One region of the Streptomyces sp. HNM0645 genome, then DNA from elsewhere that is predicted to be linked to it. Evidence: riboswitches for the same ligand, from Rfam matches in the RefSeq annotation. Region 1 holds a riboswitch; the other holds the start of a gene.
The links. A riboswitch is a leader RNA that binds a small molecule or an ion and turns the genes downstream of it on or off. The one in region 1 is predicted to bind glycine.

Region 1 (3,399 bases):
TCACGCGATCCCTAGGGTCGAGTCCTGGTCAGCTGGCGAAATCGGTGTACTCGGCGGCGGAGAGCAGGTCCTCCGGCTCCTCCGCGACCCGCACCTTGAACAGCCAGCCACCCTCGAACGGGGCGGAGTTCACCAGCGACGGGTCGTCCACGACGTCCTGGTTGGCCTCGACGACCTCACCCGTCACCGGGGAGTACAGATCGCTGACCGACTTGGTCGACTCCAGCTCGCCGCAGGTCTCGCCCGCGGTCACCGTGTCACCGACCTCCGGGAGCTGGACGTACACGACGTCGCCGAGGGCGTTCGCCGCATGCTCCGTGATGCCGACCGTCGAGACGCCGTCCTCGGCGGCCGACAGCCACTCGTGCTCCTTGCTGTAGCGCAGCTGCTGGGGGTTGCTCATGACCTGAATTCTCCTGTACGCGGGGAAGTGCTGCTGATGGGGTATGCCGGAGGACTACTTCTGGCGCTTGTAGAAGGGGAGCGCCACGACCTCGTACGGCTCATGGGTACCGCGGATGTCCACGCCGACGCCCTCGGTGCCGGGCGTGGCGAGCGCGGCGTCCACGTAGGCGATGGCGAGCGGCTTGCCGAGGGTCGGCGACGGAGCGCCGGAGGTGACCTCGCCGACGACGTGGCCGCCGGCGACCACGGCCATCCCGGCCCGCGGCACCCGGCGGCCCTGGGCGACCAGGCCGACCAGCTTGCGCGGCGGGTTCGTGGCGGCACGCTCGGCGGCGGCCTCCAGGGCCTTGCGGCCGACGAAGTCGCCCTCCTTCTCGAACTTCACGACCCGGCCGAGACCGGCGTCGAAGGGGGTGAGCGACGTGGTCAGCTCGTGCCCGTACAGGGGCATGCCCGCCTCCAGGCGCAGCGTGTCACGGCAGGACAGGCCGCACGGCACGAGACCGACCGGGGCGCCGGCCTCGGTCAGCGCCCGCCACAGCGTCTCCGCGTGCCGCGGCTCGACGAACAGTTCGAAACCGTCCTCGCCGGTGTAGCCGGTACGGGCGATCAGCGCCGGGACGCCGGCGACGGTGCCGGGGAGGCCGGCGTAGTACTTCAGTCCGTCCAGGTCGGCATCGGTGAGCGACTTGAGGATGCCGGGCGACTCGGGGCCCTGTACGGCGATCAGCGCATATGCGTCCCGGTCGTCGCGTACAGCCGCGTCGAAGCCCTCGGCACGCTCCGTGAGGGCGTCGAGGACGATCTGCGCGTTGGAGGCGTTGGCGACGACCATGTACTCCGTGTCGCCGAGGCGGTACACGATCAGGTCGTCGAGGATGCCGCCGTCCTCCCGGCAGATCATCGTGTAGCGGGCGCGGCCGGTGGCGACGCCGCCGATGTTGCCGACCAGCGCGTAGTCCAGCAGGGCGGCGGCCTGCGGCCCGGTCACGGTGATCTCGCCCATGTGGGAGAGGTCGAAGAGACCGGCCTTCGAACGGACGGCGTTGTGCTCGTCGCGCTCACTCGCGTACCGCAGCGGCATGTCCCAGCCGGCGAAATCGGTCATGGTCGCGCCCAGCGAGCGATGCAGGGCATCGAGGGCGGTGAGACGGGGGGCGTTGCTCATGGATGGGGCTCCCAGGGCATGACTGGCGAGGACGATCCTCCCCATCTGTCATCGAAACCTGAGAGGTTCGTCACGACCACACGTAGCGGACGTACGCGAAGGGCGTGACTTGCACCTTGGGTGGAACCGCAGGACTGCGGATCGCTTTTCAGATCTGCCTCGTCGCGCGCGGTACGGGGCCTGAGAGATTCAAGGGAGGGACTTGCTCCTTCGGCGCCCGGCCCACACAGTGGCCAGGACTCTCCCGCGCGGATTCAAGCGGCCGGTATGCAGTTTGCGCGGACATCATTGCACGGGCGCCCTCGTCGGCAAATCACTTGTCGGTCATTACCTTTTCTTTAAGCTTCTTGGGCAGGGTCTCGGAGACCCGACAGGGGGAGAGTGAGCTGATGACGTTGCAGCAGTCCGGCGCCTATCCGGCGACCGCAGGGGTGCCCGCCCGGCCCCGAGTCCCCGCGCGAGCCGCCGGGACCACCCGGCGCGGCCTGCCGATCGGCCTCACCACGGCCCAGCCCGTCGTGCGTGACCTGCGGGAACGCGAGGGGCGCGGCCCGCGTGCCCTGGTGTTCCGCCGCGGCGACGTGGTCGTGATCTCCGGGCTGCCCGGCAGCGGCAAGTCCACGCTCATCCGGCGGGCGGCCGACGGCGGCGGGATCGACTCCCAGGACGTCCGGGACCGCTGGGACCGGCGGATGCCCGGTGCCCTGCCGTACGCCGTCTACCGCCCGCTCGTCCGGCTCGCGCACTACGCGGGGCTGCGGCGGGCGCTGCGCTCCGGCGAGAGCGTGATCGTGCACGACTGCGGCACGCAGTCGTGGGTCCGGCGCTGGCTGGCCCGCGAGGCCCGCAGACGGGGGCGCGACCTCCATCTGCTGCTGCTGGACGTCACCCCCGAGACCGCCCGTGCGGGCCAGCGGGAGCGCGGCCGCGGCGTCTCCGGCTACGCCTTCACCCGCCACCGCCGAGCGGTCTCCCGCCTCCTCCGCGTGGCCGAACGCGGCCACCTCCCCGCGGGCTGCGCCTCCGCGACCCTCCTCGACCGCGCGGCGGCCTCCGCGCTCACCCGGATCGGCTTCACCGACGGGTCCTGAGGGCGGACGCGGGACCGAGGCGGGGGCGGGGCCGGCTCGCCGGCCCCGGACGGACCGGAACGGCCGGCTTCGGGGCGGTCCGCGACGACGGGGGCCGGGGCCCCGGGCCGGCCGCAGCGGGGCGTTCGACGGTGCGCCGGGGCGCCGGGCCCGTGCGCCCGCGCTCCGCCCCACCCCGCCCGCTACCCTGCTGTCGGAGGACATCGTGGCCGGCCCGTAGGGGCCGGCGGGGGAAGCAGGGATCACAGTGGACACGACATGGCCCGCCAATGAGCTCGAAGAGGTGCTGGCCGCTTCGGTCGGGAACCCCTCGGCCGGGGGGCGGATCGTGGAGGTGCTCGGGCGGAGCGCCGTGTGGGTGCCGCTGCCCAAGGGCGGCGGGCCCGACAGCGCCGACCTCGACCTGCCGACGATCGGCATCGACGGCGCCCCGTACGTCCCAGTCTTCAGCTCCCAGGAGCAGTTCCGCCTCGGCGCGGGCGACCACATGTCCGGCACCGTCGCACCCGCGGTCGAGTTCGCCCGGGGCCTGCCCCCGCAGCTCGGCATCGCCGTGAACCCGGGCGGCGCCGTCGGCGTACCACTGCCCCCGCCCGCCGTCGCCGAGCTGTGCCGCGCGGGCCGCACGCCGCTCGGGGACGCCTCCCATGCCGGCGCGGCGAGCGGCGGCCGGGTCCGGCTCTTCGAGCCCGACTGGCAGGAGGAGCCGGTCGACTTCCTCGCCGCCGCGGCCGG
Region 2 (3,399 bases), on a different contig from region 1:
TCGTGGACCTCGAGGCGGGTGGGACGGCGGATGACTCCCGATCGGCCCGGGAGGCCGGTGAGCGGCTGCGCAGGGACATCCTGGTGACCACCGGGCTGACGGGTTCGGTGGGACTGGCGGGTTCCAAGATGCTGGCGAAGATCGCCTCGGAGCAGGCCAAGCCAGACGGGCTGGTGCTCATAGCGCCCGGCACCGAGCGGGAGCTGCTGGGGCCGATGCCGGTACGGACCCTGCCGGGCGTGGGTCCGGCGACGGGCGAGCATCTGCGGCGGGCCGGCATGACCACGGTCGCGGATCTGGCAGAGGCAGGGGAGGACGAGCTCGTACGGCTGCTGGGGAAGGCGCACGGGGGAGCGATCTTCCGGATGGCCATGGGCCACGACGACCGGCCCGTGGTCGCCGAGCGGGACGCCAAGTCCGTGTCGGTCGAGGACACCTTCGACGTGGACCTGCACGACCGGGTCCGCATCCGGACGGAGGTCGAGCGGCTGGCCGACCGGTGTGTCCGCCGGCTCCGGGCCTCCGGACACTCGGGACGGACGATCGTGCTGAAGGTGCGGCGGTTCGACTTCTCGACGCTGACCCGGTCGGAGACGCTCCGCGGGCCCACGGACGATCCCGCGGTGGTGCGGGAGGCCGCGGCCCGGCTGCTGGAGGCGGTGGACACCACGGGCGGTGTCCGGCTGCTCGGCGTCGGTGTGAGCGGCCTCGCCGACTACACGCAGGAGGACCTGTTCGCACAGGCAGCCGCGGGGGAGCGGCACGACGAGGACGAGGAGCCCGCGCCGTCCCGTGAGCCGACGCCGGGCGAGGAGCGGTCGCCTGGCGGGGATGCGCGGCCGGTGGCGGACCGGCGCTGGGCCGCCGGGCAGGACGTATGCCATGCCGAGTACGGCCCCGGATGGGTTCAGGGCAGCGGGCTGGGGAGGGTCACGGTCCGCTTCGAGGAGCCGTGGTCGGCCGCGCCCGGCCGGGTGCGGACGTTCGCCGTGGACGACCCGGAGCTGGAGCCCTCGGAGCCGCTCCCGCTGGTGCGCTCGCCGGAGGATCAGTCGTCGTGGCCGGCCAGCCGCCCGAAGTCGCGGTCCCCGGCGGAGCCGATGCCGGGGCCCCCGGCCTCGTCGCCGGGGGACGGGGAGGTGGTCGGCCTCTCCGGAGGCGAGGGCAGGTCGAGACCGTAGTGGTGGTACAGCTGCAGCTCCTGCTCGGGAGAGAGATGGCGGCCGACACCGAAGTCCGGCGCGTCCTTGATCAGGGCGCGCTCGAAGGGTATGTGGAGGCCGTCGCCCTCGAGCTGGCTGGGCTCCAGTGGTACGAACGCGTCCCGGCTGAACAGGCCGGTCCGTACGGCCGCCCATTCGGGAACGCCCGTGGCGTCGTCGAGGTACACCTCGTCCACGGTCCCGATCTTGTGGCCTTCGCGGTCGAACGCCTTGCGGCCGATCAGGCTGCGCGGATCGATGTCGGTCTGCACGGTCCCTCCAAACAGGTCGCACGGGTTCGCTGAACACTACGAAAGTGCACATCCAGGGCGCCGTCCACTCGAAGGTCCCAGGTGAGGCCGCGCTGGTACGCTGGCAGCGGCTGCTGACCCCGTGCGGGAGAGTGCCCCGGTGAAAGCCGGAGCCGCCGAAGGAGCAAATCCTCCCCGGAATCTCTCAGGCCCCTGTACCGCACGGACGAGGTCACTCTGGAAAGCAGGGCGGGCGTCGGACGGCATCCGCTCTCACCGACGGTGAAAGCCGGTGCGCCCCGGGGCGTTCCGGTGAAGCTCTCAGGTTGAGATGACAGAGGGGGAGGCCGTCCGGGCACCCGCGCCGTGGTGCCCCTCGCAGGTCGTTACGACCAGGAGGCCTCCGCAATGACCGCCAACCGCATTCCGCTCTCCCAGCTGGAGCGAGGCACCCCCTTCGAGCAGCGCCACATCGGCCCCGACACCGGGGCCCAGGCGAAGATGCTGGCGCAGGTCGGCTACGGCTCGCTGGACGAGCTGACCGCCGCCGCCGTGCCGGACGTCATCAAGAGCGCCGAGGCCCTGGGACTGCCCGGTGCCCGCACCGAGGCCGAGGTGCTCGCCGAACTCCGCGGCCTCGCCGACCGCAACCAGGTGCTCGCTCCGATGATCGGCCTCGGCTACTACGGGACCTTCACCCCGCCGGTCGTCCTGCGGAACGTGATGGAGAACCCGGCCTGGTACACGGCGTACACGCCGTACCAGCCGGAGATCTCGCAGGGCCGTCTGGAGGCGCTGCTCAACTTCCAGACCATGGTCGCCGACCTGACCGGACTGCCCACGTCCGGCGCCTCTCTGCTCGACGAGGGCACCGCCGCCGCGGAGGCCATGGCGCTGTCCCGGCGCGTCGGCAAGGTCAGGAACGGTGTCTTCCTGATCGATGCCGACGCGCTGCCGCAGACCATCGCGGTGATCGAGACCCGGGCCGAGCCGACCGGTGTCGAGGTCGTCGTGGCCGACCTCGGCGAGGGGATCCCGGCGGAGATCGCCGAGCGCGGCGTCTTCGGCGTACTGATCCAGTACCCGGGTGCCTCCGGTGCCGTCCGGGACATAAAGCCGGTCATCGACCAGGCCCACGAGCTCGGCGCGATCGTCACCGTCGCCGCCGATCTGCTCGCCCTGACGCTGCTCACCTCGCCCGGTGAGCTCGGTGCGGACATCGCCGTCGGCACGACGCAGCGCTTCGGGGTCCCCATGGGCTTCGGCGGCCCGCACGCCGGCTACATGGCCGTCCAGCAGAAGCACGCCCGCAGCCTGCCCGGCCGACTCGTCGGCGTCTCCGTCGACGCCGACGGCAACAAGGCGTACCGTCTTGCCCTGCAGACCCGCGAGCAGCACATCCGCCGCGAGAAGGCCACCAGCAACATCTGCACCGCGCAGGTACTCCTCGCGGTCATGGCCGGGATGTACGCCGTCTACCACGGCCCCGAGGGCCTGCGGACGATCGCGCGCCGGACCCACCGCTACGCCGCGATCCTCGCCGAGGGGCTGCGCGCGGGCGGTGTCGAGATCGTCCACGGCACGTTCTTCGACACGCTGACCGCCCGCGTCCCGGGCAAGGCCGCCGACATCGTCGCCGCGGCCCGCGAGGGTGGTGTCAACCTGCACCTCGTGGACGCCGACCACGTGTCGCTCTCCTGCGACGAGACCACGTTGCGCGCCCAGGTGTCCGCCGTCTGGGCCGCGTTCGGCGTCGACGGCGACATCGACGCGCTGGACGCGACCGTCGAGGACACGCTGCCCGCCGCGCTGCTCCGCAGGGACGACTACCTCACCCACCCGGTCTTCCACGCGTACCGCTCCGAGACCGCGATGCTCCGCTACCTGCGCCGGCTCGCCGACCGCGACTACGCGCTGGACCGCGGCATGATCCCGCTCGGCTCCTG

Region 2: linked by a shared signal. The riboswitch ahead of gcvP (aminomethyl-transferring glycine dehydrogenase) and the one ahead of gcvT (glycine cleavage system aminomethyltransferase GcvT) in region 1 are both predicted to bind glycine.

What each region holds. Positions count from the first base shown of each region.
Region 1 is NZ_JASHLT010000015.1:53,853-57,251, forward strand. Features, by position in the region: gene glyA (serine hydroxymethyltransferase) at 1-1, opposite strand, end outside; gene gcvH (glycine cleavage system protein GcvH) at 29-403, opposite strand; gene gcvT (glycine cleavage system aminomethyltransferase GcvT) at 458-1,573, opposite strand; glycine riboswitch at 1,733-1,830, opposite strand; gene QMZ92_RS12335 (AAA family ATPase) at 1,963-2,664, shown strand; gene QMZ92_RS12340 (enhanced serine sensitivity protein SseB) at 2,912-3,399, shown strand, end outside.
Region 2 is NZ_JASHLT010000069.1:9,539-12,937, forward strand. Features, by position in the region: gene QMZ92_RS33060 (DNA polymerase IV) at 1-1,181, shown strand, start outside; partial or broken gene QMZ92_RS36620 (PRC-barrel domain-containing protein) at 1,328-1,474, opposite strand; glycine riboswitch at 1,589-1,684, shown strand; gene gcvP (aminomethyl-transferring glycine dehydrogenase) at 1,862-3,399, shown strand, end outside.